3 regions of the Lacticaseibacillus sp. YLM2-1 genome follow, and region 1 is predicted to be linked to each of the others. Evidence: predicted binding sites of a transcription regulator. Region 1 holds the regulator's gene; each other region holds the start of a gene.

Region 1 (6,199 bases):
AGAATGCGCAATCGGTTCGTCATAAGCGATCAAATCGCCATCTAACTTGCCGGCGACAGCCTTCTTTGCCAAGCTATTACTAATACCCTCGGTGATTGCCTTAACTGTGGTGCCATCAGGAAACTGTTTGACGTTACCATCAGGAAATGTAATATCTAATGCCATGAGTAAGACTCCTTTATTGTTTTTTCGAAGAAACCAAAAAATCCCTGACATCTCTTAAGAGACATCAGGGACGATCAGTGATCGCGGTTCCACCCAGTTTGCCAACAGCACCGGCTGTTGGCCACTTAATTGACGCGTAACCTGCGTAACAGGGCCTTGCGGCAATCTCGAGAAGTGGTTCGGATCAGATCTTGCAAGACTTTCAGCCATGGTCTCGCTCTCTATTGAATGATCCTTTGTTGCTTCCGTCTTCGATAGCTTCATTGAAACACATTGCGCAGTCAGGTGCAAGAGGTTTTCTGAAAAAGAGCGCTCTCTGGCGCGTTTAGAAACCGGAACATAAGTGGCCTCAAGCCTAAATGGCCGGGCCTTGGTCATTTTAGGCTTGAGGTCCTTATGTGCAGGTTTCTGCACCAGAGAGCGCGTTTCAGCCACAGCGTGAACTAGCTCCGTCCGCACGGCTACAAGTAATTCTGGAAATAACATCATCCGCCAACGGTTTACAACTGAATAGCGATACTTTGAGCGTCAATCTGCCAATGGATTGCGCCGATTTTCACCGCCGACCTGCACTTCTTTAGCTAAAAAATGAATCCGTTCCATGATGCGCTTGGCTTTGAGCATCTCTGAATTTCCGCGATCTGTGCCGGCAAGTGAGGCAGTTAAATCTTCCATGCTTTTATTCGAGCTAAACAAGGTCGGCATTTTTTCCTGCATGCGATACTGCAAAATGATGCCAAGAACATCGTCGCGAACCCATGGGCTAATGCTTTCAGCACCGATATCATCAAGAATCAGAACTTGCGCGCGTTTGATGCGATCAATCTTCGGCAAGACGGTGTTGTTCCCGATGGCATTTTTCATTTCAACCACAAATGTTGGGACATGAATCAAGGTACTGGCAATCCCGCCTTTTTCGGCAAGATCATTGGCGATGGCGCCAAGCAAATATGTTTTGCCGACTCCAAATGGCCCACTCAAATATAGTCCTTGATGAAAAGCCTTAGGATCGGCAACAACGGCGAGAACGAATTGATTAGCCGCCAACAAAGCATCCATCCGCTCATCAGTCGGATCGTAATTGGTTAAGCTTGCCCCACGAATGTCCTTGGGCATGTTAACCGAGGTGACTAAGGAAGCCTGTTTAGCCTCCTCATCGGCCGCAATTTTGGCATCTGTTGGTTCATACGCGACGTCAATCAAACCGTTAGCTGCCACCAGGGTCGGCTTATACCCCGGTGCCAATGGTAATTCGCCGCGAGCAATTTTGTTTCGTTCGCTGACAAATTCGTAGATCTTCGCGGTTCCGCGATCAATCGCATCATCGGCGAGTTCGCCGGTATGTTGTTTTAGAAAAGCCTGAACTTCAGGGTCCTGCAAGGCTTCTTTGACCATCTTGAAATAACGATCCCGCCACTGTCGAGAATCCATCAACATGGCAATTCGTTTCCGCATATCTTCCATCAGTTCGCGCCTCCTTTATCACCGAGTTCACGCAGTTTCGCCAATTGGGCTGCTAGTTTCTCGCGGTCAGCATCGCTCACCTTTTTCTTTTCAGGCTGGTAACCTTCTTGTGCCCAATCTGGCAACTTCTCCTGCCGCGGACCTTTGGCGCTGCCTTGACGCCGTTTTTGGCCACTGGCCTTCTGCTTTTCAAAGTCACTTATCTGTTTCAAAGCAGCCTCTGGACTGGTCACATTAGCTTTCAGCCAACTATTAGCAATTGCATCAAGCAATGCCTGATTGATACTGTCATTGGTTCGTAAAATATAATCAATCAAAATATTGATCGTCGGCGCATCGAACACATTCCGCTCACTCAGCTGCTGAACGGCACGTAACTCGTTGTTAGCCGGGTACATTCGGACATTTTTTGCCTGCTTGGCCGCGGTTAAGAATTGGCGCGGCGGCATACTTTTGGCTTTTTGCAACAAAGCTTCGTCGGCTGATGCCACTTTTGGCGGCGCCGTCGTGGTCGTCGGCTGCGCATGTGGTTGTGCTCGGGTGTAGCCTTGTTCAGCTAAGCGCCGCAATTGACTCAAATTAATTTTGCCAGTCATGACATCTGTGGCGCGACTAATCAAGCGAGCAAAATCCGGCGGTTGAATCCCGTAAAAACCGGCGATTTGATACAACGCTTCCTGATGCGTGGCGAGTTGCCCCGCTTGAATATTACTATTCGCCAGCATCGCTTTGACTAATGCCCAATCATAGCCGCCGCCTGTGCCAAGCCGTGGCCGCGTAGCTTCTTTTTGCGTCATATCTGATTTAGCTGCCACCACTGCTGGTGGTTCCTTGCTCAAATCATGATCAAACCGAAACACATCGAGAAAACTGGCTGTAATCTCCTGCCATTCAGGTCTGCGCACTGGTTTGAGGCTAAATTGGCCAACCAGCTCATCGTATCTTTTTTCCCCGACTTTGTCGTATAGGAGCAACCCGAGAAGATCGTCCTTGAAAAAGGCATCAGGTGCCACCGGTGCATACAACTCATAAGCGTAGTACCGCCCTAATGAGTCGACTTGCGTATAAGTGCGCAGTAACCCGACCGCCTCCAGTTTGACACGCGCATTGAATAATTGATCAATATCAATATCTAATAAATCCAGCAGCCATAATTGCAGACGTCGATCAGTCACTAGTGCGCGATCTTTAACTTCCTGCCACAGGCTCAGATACAATGCCATCGCAATCGGCCCGATGAGCGGCTGATAGAGTGAAATTGCCACTTTTTCGTCAAAATCACTCAAATGACCGGCTTTTGTTAACACAAACCCTGCCTGTGGACTAAATGTATCAGGACGTTGCATGCACTTTCACCTCTTTTCAGACAACGGACCTGAGACATTTGCCTCAGGTCCGGTTTACCATTTTCAGCTGCGATGATCTTTACTTCTTGGTCTTTTCTTTCTTCATCATGTCCTGCAGTTCCTGCATGAAGACGGACATATCTTTAAACTGTCGATAAACGCTGGCAAAACGGATATAGGCAACGTCATCGACATCGGCTAGTTTAGACATGACAAACTCACCGATCGCCTGACTGGAGACTTCGTTTTCACCAATCGCACGCAACTGATTTTCGACCGAATCGACAATACTTTGCATTTGTTCCATGGTAACAGGCCGTTTTTCAGCGGCCCGAATAAGTCCTTTTAGGATCTTCTCACGATTAAATTCTTCACGTGTACCATTCTTTTTGATCACTAACAGCGGGGTTTGTTCAACCCGTTCAAAGGTTGTAAACCGAAACCCGCAATTTTCGCATTCGCGACGGCGGCGAATCGCACGGCCACCGTCTGTTGGTCGGGAATCGACAACTCGCGAACTATTATGATGGCAATGGGGACATTGCACGACTCCACCCTCTTAATCAAAGTTTGATAGCTTATTATAGCACGCGTAAGCCGCTTATGATAGCCGTTGCAGCCGGTGGATCAAGGCATTGGCTTGGGCAATGGTTGCCTCTTGAGTCCCATTATTATCAATCACAAAATCTGCCAATGCTGCCTTTTGCGCTAACGGCATTTGCGATTGAATTCGAGCCTCCGCATCAGCCTCTGAGAGTCCGTCTCGTGCCATTAAACGCGATAGTTGGATATTGGGATCAACGCTCACAACCGCAACACCGTCAAAGTCATCGGCATAATCGGCCTCATACAACAAAGGAATGTCGCCGACAACGATGGCGGCCCCACCGGCTTTTGCCTGTGCAAGTGCCTGACTGATGGCCTCGCGCAAATAAGGCCGATTGATCTGATTCAAGGCTGCCATTCTGCCTGGCTGGGAAAAAACAATCTCGGCCAGCTTGGCGCGATCTAGGCTGCCATCCGCGCGCAGCACTTCAGGACCGAAAGCTTGAGCAATGCGCGCAAGAACAGGCTGCCCAGGCTCGACGATCTGGCGGGCAATGACATCAGCATCCACCACCGGAAACCCAGCGGCTTTGAAAGTGCGGCTTACCGTCGATTTCCCCGATGCAATGCCACCGGTTAACCCCAAGAGATAAGTCACGCTGGCCGCCTCCTTTGATGTAATGGCTGACAGTGTGGGCAGTAATGGGTTCCGCGCTGACCAACCTTAATTTTGACAATCGTCGTGCCGCAGCGATCGCACGGGGTACCTTCCCGATCATAGACGTGCAAGGCATTTTGAAAAGAACCGCGATTGCCTTCTGCATCAACATACGTATGCGCGCTGGTGCCGCCTGCCGCAATGGCTGCGTTTAATTCTTGGATAATCGCGTCATGCAGTGTTTTGATTTCTTTAGATTTCAAGGTATCAGCTGGCTGCAGCGGATTCAGTTGGCTTAACCACAATACCTCGTCAGCATAAATATTACCCACGCCCGCTACCACGGTTTGATCGAGCAAAACCGACTTGATCGGTTTATGATGGCGTTTCAGGCGCCGGGCAAACTCAGTCTCGTCAAACGTGCTTGGCGTTGGTTCCGGCCCAAGTTTAGCAAGTGCTGTGACCTGATCCTCCTGCCCGGTTTTGATCAGCCGCATCCGCCCAAACTTTCGCAGATCCCGATACCGCAACTGACTACCATCCTGAAATGTGAACGTGACGTGATCATGCTTATCAAAAGGTGTGTTTGCATCTTTGACAACATAGTAACGCCCTTCCATACGCAGATGGCTGATGATCGTTTCACCATTGCTGAGGCGCATCAAAAGATACTTGCCGCGCCGATCAATGGTCGTGATCTCACTGCCGACAATTTCCTTTTGAAAAGTCGCCAACCCATTGATCAGGATTTTCTCCCAGTTAGTGTTGATGGCAGTAATGACTTTATTTTTGACTAACGGCAGAAGCGAGCGGCGAACTGTTTCCACTTCAGGTAATTCAGGCATTGAAATCTCCTTATTTAGCGTCGAACCAAGTTGGTCCATAATGACTTTCAACCTTTAATGGCACATCAAGGTGAACTGCTGAGTCCATGACTTTGGGCACGAGCTCGCTAAGCTGGACAATTTCTTCTTCAGGTGCCTCGAAGATGAGTTCATCGTGAACCTGTAGAAGCATTTTAGCTTGCAAACCGGCCTCATCCAAGGCCTTTTGCATGCGAATCATGGCTACCTTGATAATATCCGCAGCGCTACCCTGAATCGGCGTATTCATAGCGGTCCGCTCGGCAAACTTACGCAGATTGAAGTTGCGTGAGTGAATTTGTGGCAGATAGCGCCGCCGATGGAACAGGGTTTCGACATAGCCGTCTTCACGCGCCTTCTTGACCATCGCATCCATATAATCATGAACCTTAGGATATTGATCAAAATAACCATCAATGAACGCTTTTGCCTGTTTACGGGAAATGCCAATGTTTTGGGATAGACCATAGTCACTAATGCCATACACAATACCGAAGTTAGTTGCCTTGGCTTGCCGCCGCATATCAGGTGTGACTTGATCTGGCGAACTCAGGCCAAAAATCTTCATCGCAGTGTTGGCGTGAATGTCGACGCCATGTTTAAACGCCTCCTGCATATTCTCATCCCCGGAAATATGCGACAACACCCGCAACTCAATTTGGGAATAGTCAGAACTAAAAATTTGCCAACCTTCATGTGACGGTACAAAGGCCTTGCGAATAATCTTACCTTCATCACGAGCAGGAATATTCTGCATGTTAGGATCAACTGAGCTCAATCGGCCAGTTTGCGTCAAAGTCTGCAAATAGCGGGTATGAATCTTATGATCAGGCAATTGCGCCTTCAACAAGCCGACAACATAAGTCGAATTCAATTTTGCCCAGCCGCGATAATCCAAAATGTCCTGCACAATCGGACTTGCCGATTTCAATTCGTTCAACACGTCAACGCTTGTCGAGTAACCGGTCTTCGTTTTCTTGATCACAGGCAGATTCAATTTTTCAAAAAGAATTTCGCCGAGCTGCTTTGGTGAGTTCAAATTGAACTTCACGCCAGCTTCTGCATAGATTTTTTCTTCCAAAATCTTGATGCTTTGTGAGAATTCAGTGCCCATAGCCTTCAGTGTTTTAGCATTTAAGGTAATCCCTTGAATTTCC
Region 2 (6,199 bases), 560 kb from region 1:
ACAACTCGCGCTGCCGAGCTTCGAGATCTTCGGCCAACCAGTCAAAACCAGGCGTGGCTTTGGCCTGCGAGGCAACATAGCCCAGCCATGAATCAAGCTCGTCTAAATCACCCCTAGATTGCATAATTAAAGTTACCACCCAGAAAATGTGAAAAAAGACCTGTCCGTTCTTGCTAAAATGGTGTTTGCATAACATACCATCTAGAGAGAAGGACAGGTCCCATGGCCATTATAACCTTAATTGAACGATCTCAGATAGAACTGATGCAACACCACACGATTCAATACATCGCCGCGACCTTAGGCCGCTCTCGTATTTCTATTAGGCATGAGCTTCACCGTTGCCCTGAAGGTGATTACTGCGCCATTATAGCTCAGGATCATGCCGATACTTGTCGGCATCGTTGTGGTCGGCACTCGATTTTAACGCCTAAGTTGAAGCGGATGGTAACTGAGAAGCTAAACCTAGGTTGGTCCCCTGAAATGGTCGGTTATGCCGTTCACTGTGCGCCACACACGATTTACCACTGGATTTATCAAAGACAAGTCGATTTTCAGCCAAGCCAACTCTTTGATCACGGTAAACGTCATAAAAGAAGACAAGACCTTCGGTCGCGCTATAACCAAGCAGTAGGCACCTCAATTGAGATTCGCAGTGAGTCAGCTAATCGGCGAACCGAAAAAGGACATTTAGAGATGGATACAGTTCGCGGTGGTCGCGGGTCAAAGGCTGCTGTTTTGACCATTGTCGATCGGGTGACACGTTTAATGGCGACAACTAAGCTTGAAAACTTATCACAAAATGCTGTTCTCAAGGGATTTGCAAGACTGATGGTGGACTTTCCGGGTCCGGTTCGATCAGTGACGGTTGATCACGGTAAAGAGTTTTCCTGCGATCAGGCGCTTACAAAGCGCTATCGGATACCGGTTTACTTTTGCCACGCCTATCACCCGAATGAACGGGGCACAAATGAACGGTTCAATCGAGAACTTCGCTACTATTTCCCGAAGGGAACACAGTTTGATCAGGTTTCAGAGACCGATATTCAACAAGCCACAGCGCTTATCAATAACAAACCTAGAAAATGTCTCCGTTGGCAAACCCCAGTTCAAGCAGTGAGCAAGCCTCTTTCTAGGTGGTAACTTTATTATTGCAATCTAGGCACCTAATGCAACAATCTGCGGAGAAAACTTCGGTACCTTTTTCCCGTTAATCTGTTTAGTGGCACCATGGTCACCGACTTTTGTGTAAAGTTTCAAAATGTGCGCCTCCTCGATCAAAACGTTGCAAGCCCTGCCGTAAAATGGCGAGTACGATCGGGTAAAAAACTAGATTACCGATGGCATGATACGTGTCAAACGGTAACCCACTCACATAGTACGCCCAAAAGCCGAGACCATTCAAACTGCCAATCACCGCCATGCCTAAACTGACAATGAAGCCGTATAGATACCCTAGCAAGCCGGCAAGACCGATTTGCAGCCAAATTCGGCGACGAATAACTGGCAAAATAGTTACCATAACAATCACAATTACCATGCAGCACGCATAAGCGACAATCTGCGGCAGTGTCCAGAGTCCAAAGCCAAGAAATAAATTGGACACGATCAAGGTGCTCATGGTCAAACTGAAGCCCCAGCGAAAGCCGAGCAACAGCGTAACAATCATTAAAATATCAGTGACAGGCTGCACATTCGGAATAGGGACTTTAACAATCCGCAAAACCGTACATAAAGCGGTCAATAGACCAAGCAAAGCCACCGCCCGAACAGGCGATGGCTTTGTTACTGATGGCTGCGGCTTCATTTGGTGACACTCAGGTCAAACACCACTTTATCGTGATTCTTGACCGGTTGTTCTGTCGCTCCTTTTTGGGGCATCTTGCCATTAATCGTGTAGAGCCAGTAAGTCTTTTTGGCAACATTTTGCTTTTTGCCAGCAATTTCGGTAATAAAACCTTTAGAAGCCTTCACTGTCCAGCCTTTTTTCAAGCCAGTCATGACAACCGACTTTTTAGGCTGCTCAATCGTTTTCTTGGCAAAAGCCTTGCCATTTTGTTTCAACTGATAAGTCACTACAATCTGGTTAGACTTGCTGCTGCTTTTGGCCGCATTTCCAGAACTGCTGCACCCTGCCAGCACAAACATTGCAACGAAAAAGACCACTAATGAACGTAAAACTTTTTTCAAAATAAACTCCTCCACACTTTTTTATTTAATTGGGCAAGCGCCACCGGCACAATCGGTTTGATCAACGAGCTCAAGGTCCTTTTGATCATGATCCGCGTTTTGAACCGCAAAGACAGCTGCAACGGAACCATGAATTGCGGCACATTTTTGCTTGTAAGTTTTGACATCAATGGGTTCCTTAGGTGCCTGTTTGAAACCAGCACCTACGTAGGGCAACATCGACGTCGACTTAATGACATGGCGAAACTGAAAAAGCAAACCAGCAATTTGATCGGCTTCTTTTGGTTGGAAGGTGACCGTGCAACTGACCGCGTTGTCAGACCAGTACGTCTGCAAAAATGCTTGCGTGGCAATCTGTTCAGCAATTGACACCGTTCCGGCTGAGGCAAAGGCAGGATCATCAGCGTGGGCGGCGCGAATTGGGAATTCAACCACCATCGTGCCTTTCGTGTAAACATCTGGTTCAATGTGATAACCGCATGCCTGCAGAGCTGGCAACAACGGATCGTTGCCTTGGAACCGAATGCGCTGAATCAGATAACCAGCATAATGGAAATGCATCCCTTCTGAAACGCCGGCAAGTTTCGCCACCGTCCCTGAAGGTTTAACCGTTGTATGTTTTCGCGACGGTTCGCAGCCCAAAGCATCTGAGTAAGCCTGATCGGCATTGACCACAGTGTGATACAAGCCATCAACGGCTTGTTTAATTTCCGGATCGTAAATCGGTTTCTGGACCATTTTGCCAGTTTGCGGATCAACGACTGACTCAAACCCGCTCACAACCCGCCGGCCAAAGTCATTCAGGAACCAGTCTTGAATACCAGACATGGAAACACCGATACGCCGATTCTTCTTGATGATATCACGCGAAACCTGCCAGTCATAATGACTAAAGGTCACCCGCTTGGCGAATCGTGCTGCCAATGTGAAGGCCTGTTTCAGCTTCCATCCTTGCTCAACTGCAACAACTGGAAAGACTTCAAACAGATTGCAAGGTTCTCCATTGGCCAAGGAAATCTCACCACAAGGGTTGGTACCCTCAACATCAGGATCATTTTCCGCATTTTCGCCATCAGCAATCCGACCAAACCGCCGTGACAGTTCAAGATTCACAATCCCCGGTTCGCCATTTTTGGCAATGGCGTGGGCAATCGGCGAGTAAGCATCGAATTGTGTATTGATCGCAACACTATTGTTCGACGCCCAACGATGATGATAAAGCTGCTTTTGATCCTGCTTCATCGTGATAAAATCGTCATCGTCTGCTGAGCCGAGTGACATTTCAGCGGAGCGCCGAACATTGCCAGCAACGACTGTTTTACCGATCAAATTACCAATATCAGTCGCATCCACCGCCGTCAAGTGTTGGCCAACGCGAGCATTGAGCAACTTATTGATATCCAATAACATCTCAATCAATGGCATCGGTCCAGAGGCAGTACCGCCAAAACCGTGAATTCGTGCACCCTTTGGCCGAATGTTGGTGATATCTAAAACCAGTTTTGTCTGACCGCTTGGATTAGTCGCGGCAAAATGATGGTCGATCACTTTCGCGTTGGCTAACACCCAACCTTCTCGCGTATCTGGCAAGGCACAATGATCAGCCTGTTCACCGGCATGTGCTTTTTCCCACTCGTCACGGTCAACCGCACCCATTTTCAAAGAATCAGCATAACTCGCGCTATTGCGGCCAATCACAACCGTCAACTCAAGCTTGGTCGCAACAGGTGGCAGCTTTGCAATATTATCCTTTGTCACCGAAAACCCAACGCCGCCGCCCTTCATCAGTTCATCAAACATGAAGGAGTATGGCATCGACACAGCCGGCTGCGAGGCGGGATAATCTTCAGGCACAATGTGTGATTGGCCATAAGGTTGCGGGCGAATGGCGATGAACCAGCAATTGTTCAAGGCATCGCCATTGCGCTTTTGATAATCTGTTCCGGAAATCCACAAATTACGGCCTGAAGGTGTGCCCGCCAAACCATAAATCAGTTTAAAAAGATTCCGTGCTTCTTTTTGCAATGTTTCAACGACCTTGGGATCAGGATTCGCTGTATGTAGGCGCGGATCAAGGTTAATGTTACCTTCAACCACGCGCTTGACGGTTTCGTCCCAGTTTTCAGTGCGTTGAGCATCTGGCAGCCACCGAGCATAAGTACGTTTATAAGTGACCCAGCCAAGTTCACCCCAATGTGGTTTTATTTCTTTTTTAACCTCGGCAATAAAAGCTGGTGCCAAGGTGATTGGTTTCGTCATAACTTGCATATCCGTACCTCCTGTATACAAGATATGGTATATCCTCATGAAGCTTATATCAAGATATAGATTTAACAATAACAACTGGTTAGATGACGGTAACTGGTGGCCGACAGTGCGTTCGCCTTTTCCAGAAAATCCTGAGCAAATTAAAAAATCGTCAGAGCAAAAACGTCTCCGACGATTCCTATGTGTTCAAGTTAGAAAACCGGACCAACATATGGTCGAACCAGCACATGTGCTAAATCTAGCGTCTTGAGCTCGGCAATTTCTTGAACGAAACAAGTGATCGAGCCAGCTAACATCAGGTTCATTGGCATCTTGCCAACTTGAACGGCGACGATCGGCATATGATGCGCATAGGCGTACCCGATTTCAAAAGCCGTGCCAGGATCAGGCGTATCGCCAACATAATCTAGGATAGCCACCATGGTTGTCGCCTGATGCAAGCCTTGAATGTCTTCACCAAAGACCTGACGCTGCCAGCCTGGTGAATTTTCTTCCAATTTAGCTTTATTAGTATCATCGCGGGGTGAGAAAACACCGGTCACCGACTTGTTGACCTGCAATGCTGCCAAGACTTGATCAAGTCGCTTTGTTTGAGCCGCATCAAAGAATGGTGCGGCGACATAGATTTGTGCCATTTAGTTTCCTCCCACTTTTGTGACGTGACCAGCAGCACTAAAAATCACGCTGCCGCTGCCATAAATATTCAACAATGTCGTGATCGACAAGCCGATTTTCATGCAACAGGCTGTGTGCAGCCCGCGGGCCGCGGATCACGACCTCGGTATAATCTTTGATGCGGTCTTTGACCAAATAGCGAATTGCAAAACTGCTATTGATCGCCACTTCACCATCATGGCGGCCGCCAATTAGTAAATCGCCAGCGATATTCAGCCACCGCAGATTTGCCGGTAAATTACCAATTGTCTTTTGAAACTGTTGATAAATCGGTGCAGCATGTTCCGGCCCGGTGCGGGTCAACCGCCAATTTAAGATTGGTGATCGTTGCGCCACCTCTAAATCATTCATCGGCGCAGCAATCGTGACTAGATTGGCGACAGGCACTGTCGGCTTGCTCAAAAGATATAGGACAGCTGTGACACCACCCATCGAATGGCCGACAATGTTCACCTCTGCAAACGCCTGTTGCGTTTGCAACGCTGTGATCACCTTTTCCAAGCCATGCAACTGAGCTGCTGGACGCACCGCCTTATCTGTGAACAACACTTGAACTGCTGCATGATGATTTAGGTTAAGCTGCCCACGCAAATGCACCTTGCCATCTGGCGCAACAATCGCTACAACATCTTTGCTGAGTCCATAACGGCGCTGGAGCCGCCAGAGCATATGCCCAAACGAATAGCGTGTGCCAAGGTGCCCAGGAATAAACAAAGTAGGTACCGGATCCATCACCAGCGGAACCGGTTGATACCCCGGCCGTGCCAGCAACAAATAATCTGCCAGACCGCCTACAACCACGACAAGACCAATGGCCGCAACGATCCAGAACCAGCCGCTCATGAGCTAAGCCTACAGCTTGTCGACTTGATCGAAATCCAGTTCCGCGGTAACTTCGCGGTCGAACATTTCGGTGACAACTTTCAACTTCATCTTTTCCTTATCAACTGCCGTGACTTTACCGTGCATACCGGTGAAGGCACCATCAATAATCGTCACTGGTTCGCCAACATCGAATTCAACGTCATTGTGACGGGTACTCATACCCATAGAATGCAAAACATTG
Region 3 (6,199 bases), 500 kb from region 1:
GAAGGCTGGGCGCAACTTGAATCATCTTTGCGGCCATTGGCGATGCGTGATAACCTGACCCCGGATGTGGCTGACTTTTATCGAGCGGAGACCGGTGATCCAGCAGGGGCTGTGCAGACAGATTTGAGTGCCCATTTTGATCGCGACATGCCGTTTCAGGAGCGGGCCATTTTTGCTGGCGGTTGTTTCTGGTGTATGGTTGAACCATTCGTCGATTTGCCTGGTATCACCGCAGTCACTTCGGGGTACACTGGCGGGCATAGCGCACATCCCACGTATGAACAAGTGATCGGCGGCTATACCGGGCATGTTGAAGCCGTTGAAATTATTTTTGATACCCGCAAAATGAGCTACGCGGCATTAGTGGCGCTTTATTTTCAGTTAACTGATCCGACTGATGCACTGGGGCAATTTCAAGATCGCGGCAGTCAATATCGTCCTGTGATTTTTGCCAAAGACGATACGCAACGCCAGATAGCGGAAGCGGCTAAGGCTGAATTGGCTGCTTCTGGGCGTTATTTGCGGCCAATCATCACTGCAATTGAACCTGTTGCGACTTTTTGGCCAGCCGAGAACTATCATCAAGACTTTTATAAAAAGAATCCGAAGCGCTACCAGATGGTTGAACGGACGCGCCGCCAATTTCTTCAATTTCAGCGTGCACAAGGCAACCTGCGGGTGATGTTGAAACGGCGTAAAAACGCATAAATTCTTGCAGTCAAATGGCAGTTGTTGTTGAAACGGAGGTAGTGGCCTATGCGGGAACCGATACGACATTGGACGCAAAAGAATATGCCTGATCTTCACGGCAGCTATGCGGTGGTAACAGGTGGTACCAGCGGAGTTGGGTTTGCAATGAGTGCTGCTTTGTTGCGGCACGGGGCGACGGTGATCATCGTTGGCAAACAGGCATCAAAAGGCGTCACTGCTGCAGCCAAGTTAAGGGCGCAAACCGGTCAACAAAATGTCACGTTTATGGGCGCTGATCTGGCGGATCAAGCAGCCACTAAACACTTAGCCAACCGCCTGCTGAGGATGCTTCCTAAGCTGGATATTTTAATCAATAATGCCGGTGTGATGATGCCCGCTAAACGTACCTTGACCCGTGACGGTCTCGAGCTGATGTGGGCAGTGAATTATTTTGCCGGATTTATCTTAACAATCGAACTGATGCCGCTACTATTGCGATCGGATCATGCCCGTGTGGTTAACGTTGCCTCAATCGCCATGGGTCGACCACATTTGACCTTTAATCAGTTTGATGGCCATGACTATCGCCCTTGGACGATTTATACGACTACCAAGCTGGCGCAAGCGATGATGGTGGTTAAGCTCAATCAGCTATTGACAGAGGCAGGACAGTCGGTGACCGTGACTGGCTCAAGTCCGGGATTAGCCGCAACGAGTTTGAAAACAATCAGCTCAAGGAAAACTGCGTGGTTGATGCGAATGGGTGCGTTGAGTTTTCGCTTGCTGCCGTTTCTCCGGCAGTCGCCAGATCAGGCGGCATTGCCAGCACTGTACGCCGCAACTGATCCCAATGCGCAAGGCGGCGTGATTTATGCACCACATGCATGGCGTGGTTTGCGAGGTTACCCGGCATTATGGGCTTGGAATCAGCGGCCCGAATTACACGATCAGAAGTTGCTTGATCGTTTATATCGGGCTTCACGCAATGTAACTGGTGTATGACTGCCATTTTGGGCACGTTAGATTTTCTAAGAAGCGACTTTGCTAATGCCCCAAAAGCATCATTTCTGCTGATCCCATGCTATTTTTGCTGTGATTAGCGTTGTGTAAGCGGTTCACCTAAAATGGCACATGTAGTGGTGAGTACACTCGCTAACACCAATATATTGTATATTCAAGACTTACATTTAAAAAAATTTGTTGCATAATAGAGCATGGTCGTTGTCAATGCAACGAAAACGAAAGTTTAAGGGAGTCTTGTTTGTGCAAACATCTGGGAATTATTTTAGTTGGTTGATGCATCAGTTGAAGGGGTGGCCGCAGCAGAACTATTATTTGTTCTGGTTTGCTTTTGGGTGTCAGTTGATGACCCTTGTAGATGCTAAGATAACCCCCGTGACTATCATTACTTTTATTGGGACAACTTTGGGTGTGCTTTGCGTCTTGGCCATTAATGCCACTAAAGCAGTCAATGGGTGGTTAGGTCTTTTGAGTGCCGCATGTTTTATCTATGTCGGCTTTATCGCCCGCAATTATCTATCAATGTTTGAACAGCTAGCCTATGTGGTGACACTTGATTTGCCAGTTTTGATTAGCGTTCGGACTTGGAATGATGATACTAAGAACAACTTGAAGACATTCAATGCCCAGAAATGGATGCTGTCAATTGGCTTCACGTTGATTGTGTGGGCGGTCAGCGCCTATTTGATCGGCCAGTTTACCAATGATCCGCGGCCAATTTTTGATGGTATGGCTTTTGCGATTTCATTGACTGGTGGGATTGTTTGCTTCCTGCGATACAACAATCAATACTTCTGGTGGTTGTTCAGTGGCGTGGCTCAGCTCGTTTTATGGGCCATTACTTTTGCGCAAGGGGATGCCAGTTTAGCGATGGCGATTAATGCCAGCATTTACGTCATTAATGATATTTTGGCCTTCACGGTTAGTCCATGGTTCAATCGGGGCCGCAAGCAGCTGGGTCTAAAAACGATCTAAGTGGTGCTTTAGCTGTGTTTGTGGTAATGTTTGTTGTTGGCGCAACATAATAAACATAATTGAGGAGCGAGATCTGTGATCTACATTTTAGGCAGTATTGGTGCAGGAAAAACGTCGCTGACAAAAGTTTTGTCAGAAGATATGCAGGCACCGGCATATTATGAAGATGTTGAAGGTAATGGCATGATCGCCAATATGTTGCAAAAATTTTATGGTGCAGGCGTTGAGAGTCGTAAGCGAACCGGCGCGATGTTGCAGATTGCATTTCTCACGTTCCGTTACCAGCAATTGAAGAAGGCTGTGACCCAAGAAAACGCGATCATGGATTCTTCGCTTGAATCAGACTTCGTGATGGCCTCGCAGTTGCATAAACACGGTGAAATTGATGATGTTGATTTCAACGTTTATGTGACACTGTCTCAAGAGATGCAAAGTAATGTCAATGGCAGTCCTTGGAACGGTTTTCCTGATCTAGCAGTTTATCTGAAAATTGATCCAGATCACGAAATTGACGAAATTCAAAGTCGTGGTCGCGATATGGAAGATATTCGCGAAAAGCCGGAGTTGGTCGATTACTATCGGCGTGTCAACACAGCTTATCGTGATTGGGCGAAGGGTTATACGCGCTCGTCTATGATTACAATTGATCGTGATCGTTATGACTTTATGCACTCAGCAGCTGACCGTGCCAGTGTGTTAGATCAAATTGAAACCAAGCTTGTTGATCTCGGCAAATTATCCCCGCAAGCGTTTGATGCGTTGCAAGCGCAACATGCAGATGGGCCGATTTCTAAGTTTGCATGATTTCTAGTTAAATTGTTAAAAAAGAACGGCCTGTGCAATCATCAGTTTTTCGGGAATTGCGCAGGTCGTTTTTTAATTGGTGGACATTGGGGACACCATCGGTAAGCGGCTATTTTGGTGCAATCAGCTTTTGCTTGACCATTAACAAAATGATATACAGAATATCAAAAATGGCACACAGAATACCAAGAGTCAAAACAAGCGGATTTGGTTCGATAACTCCCATCAGGATTGTCGGGGCTAATGTTCCAATAAACTTTGTGATACCAATAGCAACTGACTGACCTTCAACACCGTGCCGAATGAATAACATGTTTAAAAATAATATCGACATCAGTAGATTTTGAAGATAGGCTGACAGCCGTGCTCCTGTGTGAACACCAAAATAATTGAGTAAAAGTATCTGGACGATAAATGAAACGACTAAAACAAAGATGCCTAGTAATCGATAGTGATTTTGAAGTTCTACTGGCTGGTATTTCCTACCATATTTGAAGTAAGTGACAACAATCAGGACATCGCACAATGCCCAAATAATATTGATGACGCTTTGTGCTGAAGAACCGTTTGGATGAATAAAACCATTGATACCATAAGTTGTTTCCCAAGCAATGTTTAATCCTAATGCCCATAATGGCATACCGTAAGTATGTTCTTTGAATCCTTTACGAATGAGAAAATAGTACACAAGTGTCCAACTGATGCCACTAATTAATGTTAATGCGAGTGCCATAAAACTTCCTCCTAACTGAACTTGCATCAGCATAACGCTGAAAAGATCAAAGAAAAACGTTCGTGGCTAATAACTGTTACAATATTAACTTGTAAGTATCAATTAATGGGAGGTATATCATGAATCCCAAACAAAAGCGGACTAAAAACCAAATAGCTAAGGCGTTTATTGAACTTTTGAGTCGTCATTCATTCGACAGCATCACAATTGTTTCACTTACACAGGCGGCGGGTGTCGCTACTGTTAGCTATTACCGAAATTTTGCATCTAAAGAAGCCGTTCTTCAATACTACCTTGACGGTCTATTTAGTGCATACATCAATGAGCTTCAAGCACATCACGAATTAAAACTCAAAGATTTTTTTGAAAGCTTTTTTCGCTTTTTTGGTCAGAATGCATTATTTGTGAATAGTTTGATTCGAGATGACCGTACTTACTTGTTAATGTATGCATTCAGAACATATCTCGACACAATTTTTTCAATGTTGACTCGTAAGAATACGACCCACACAGTTAATATGCCTGATCAATATACAAAATTGATGCTTGCCGGAGGACTTTATTATACTTTGATTGAATGGATTAAGGATCCTAACCGACCCAACCCATCGGTATTAGGCAAGCAGTTAGCGCTAAGTTATAGATAAGTTAATCACAGCCATTGACAGTTGGTTTAGAAATCACAGGGTAGCAGTTCAACTTTTGGCATTCACGGCATGATTATCAGCATCAATACGCTAGCTTTGCTGTTACAACTTTCAATTGTCGCAAAGCCAGCTCTTGTTTCGAAGTATGTAGTTGATCCACAAAAGCGGTCACACTCGCAGAAATCTGCGTGCAAGGCCCTTGGGCGCACTGCCCAAAAACAGCCATCTTCATAAGGCGACGTACACATTGATTTCTAACTGAACTGGTTTCTAGTCTTCACATATTTTCGATCACAAGTTCAGTCTATGATATGCTTATGGTATAAGAAGCCATGGTTCGAGACCCTAACTAGCATTGGTTGTCAGTAGGGTAAGGGACTCTGATCCCACTAGAAGGAGGAACTCATTCGTGACAATTTATGATCAGCACATGCATACCTTGTATTCATTTGATTCCGAAGCCCAACTCCGTGATTACTTAACGCAGACCAAGGCGCCTGTCGTGACAACGGAACATCTAGAGTTTGATAATCCTGATGATGGCGGCCGGGATAATCTGCCCGACTATGCTGGAATGAAGGCAACACAGGCGGCTTTGGCTGAAAAGTTTCCTAACCAGCTTTTGCTTGGAATCGAAGCCGGCTATTTTGCTCCTGCCGATGCTCGATTCCGACAGTACTTGGACAACCATAACTTTGATTTGACACTTCTGAGTTTTCATCATGATGGTCATTACGATTATCTGGATGAGCAATTGACATCTACACCAGCAAAAAAGCAGCTTGAAGATTACTTTCAACGAATGCTTGCAGGCCTCAAACAATTTCACGATGCTGACGTCTTGGCGCACTTTGATTATGCACTGCGCCGATTTGACGTCACGCCGGAACAGCTTGAGGCATGGGGTAAACCGCTACTGGATCAGATTTTTACCATCGCCGTCGAAAATGACTTGGCGCTGGAGTTGAATACGAAGTCGATGTATCGCTGGGACAATGCACCGTTGTATGATCGGGCGATTGCTTGGTATCAGGCAGCGGGTGGTCACTTGTTTACCATCGGCAGTGATGCGCATGAAGGACCGCAATACGAGGCAAACTTTGCTGATGCGCTAGCGATGCTTAAACGTCACGGGGTAAAAGAAATCGCCACGTATCGTCAACATCAGCGGACAATGGTACCGATTGAGCCGCCAGTGATTGATGATGATAATGCTTATTAATGGCAACAGGGTGAGGACATCATTCACAGCTTCGAAAAATAAAGACGCCCGATTTTTCCATTTGCATGGAAAATCGGGCGTCTTTCGTTTTCTCATAGATAACTGTCG

Evidence for each region. The regulator NrdR, encoded in region 1, represses ribonucleotide reductase genes. The targets are predictions, from matches to a motif close to ACACNATATATNGTGT.
Region 2: the regulator NrdR is predicted to act here: its motif matches at 4,474-4,489, upstream of nrdJ (ribonucleoside-triphosphate reductase, adenosylcobalamin-dependent).
Region 3: the regulator NrdR is predicted to act here: its motif matches at 1,847-1,862, upstream of pnuC (nicotinamide riboside transporter PnuC).

What each region holds. Positions count from the first base shown of each region.
Region 1 is NZ_CM152617.1:1,739,627-1,745,825, forward strand. It holds gene thrS (threonine--tRNA ligase) at 1-165, opposite strand, end outside; gene AC07KQ_RS08465 (hypothetical protein) at 220-600, opposite strand; gene dnaI (primosomal protein DnaI) at 694-1,629, opposite strand; gene AC07KQ_RS08475 (replication initiation and membrane attachment family protein) at 1,629-2,975, opposite strand; gene nrdR (transcriptional regulator NrdR) at 3,055-3,522, opposite strand; gene coaE (dephospho-CoA kinase) at 3,577-4,179, opposite strand; gene mutM (bifunctional DNA-formamidopyrimidine glycosylase/DNA-(apurinic or apyrimidinic site) lyase) at 4,176-5,024, opposite strand; gene polA (DNA polymerase I) at 5,035-6,199, opposite strand, start outside.
Region 2 is NZ_CM152617.1:2,300,418-2,306,616, forward strand. It holds partial or broken gene AC07KQ_RS11050 (cob(I)yrinic acid a,c-diamide adenosyltransferase) at 1-112, opposite strand, end outside; gene AC07KQ_RS11055 (IS30 family transposase) at 223-1,143, shown strand; partial or broken gene AC07KQ_RS11060 (cob(I)yrinic acid a,c-diamide adenosyltransferase) at 1,165-1,260, opposite strand; gene AC07KQ_RS11065 (ECF transporter S component) at 1,235-1,807, opposite strand; gene AC07KQ_RS11070 (DUF4430 domain-containing protein) at 1,804-2,190, opposite strand; gene nrdJ (ribonucleoside-triphosphate reductase, adenosylcobalamin-dependent) at 2,212-4,458, opposite strand; gene AC07KQ_RS11080 (nucleoside 2-deoxyribosyltransferase) at 4,650-5,093, opposite strand; gene AC07KQ_RS11085 (alpha/beta fold hydrolase) at 5,131-5,976, opposite strand; gene nusG (transcription termination/antitermination protein NusG) at 5,986-6,199, opposite strand, start outside.
Region 3 is NZ_CM152617.1:1,243,080-1,249,278, forward strand. It holds gene msrA (peptide-methionine (S)-S-oxide reductase MsrA) at 1-708, shown strand, start outside; gene AC07KQ_RS06085 (SDR family NAD(P)-dependent oxidoreductase) at 757-1,692, shown strand; gene pnuC (nicotinamide riboside transporter PnuC) at 1,954-2,685, shown strand; gene AC07KQ_RS06095 (deoxynucleoside kinase) at 2,761-3,489, shown strand; gene AC07KQ_RS06100 (transmembrane-type terpene cyclase) at 3,599-4,222, opposite strand; gene AC07KQ_RS06105 (TetR/AcrR family transcriptional regulator) at 4,342-4,869, shown strand; gene AC07KQ_RS06110 (PHP domain-containing protein) at 5,279-6,091, shown strand.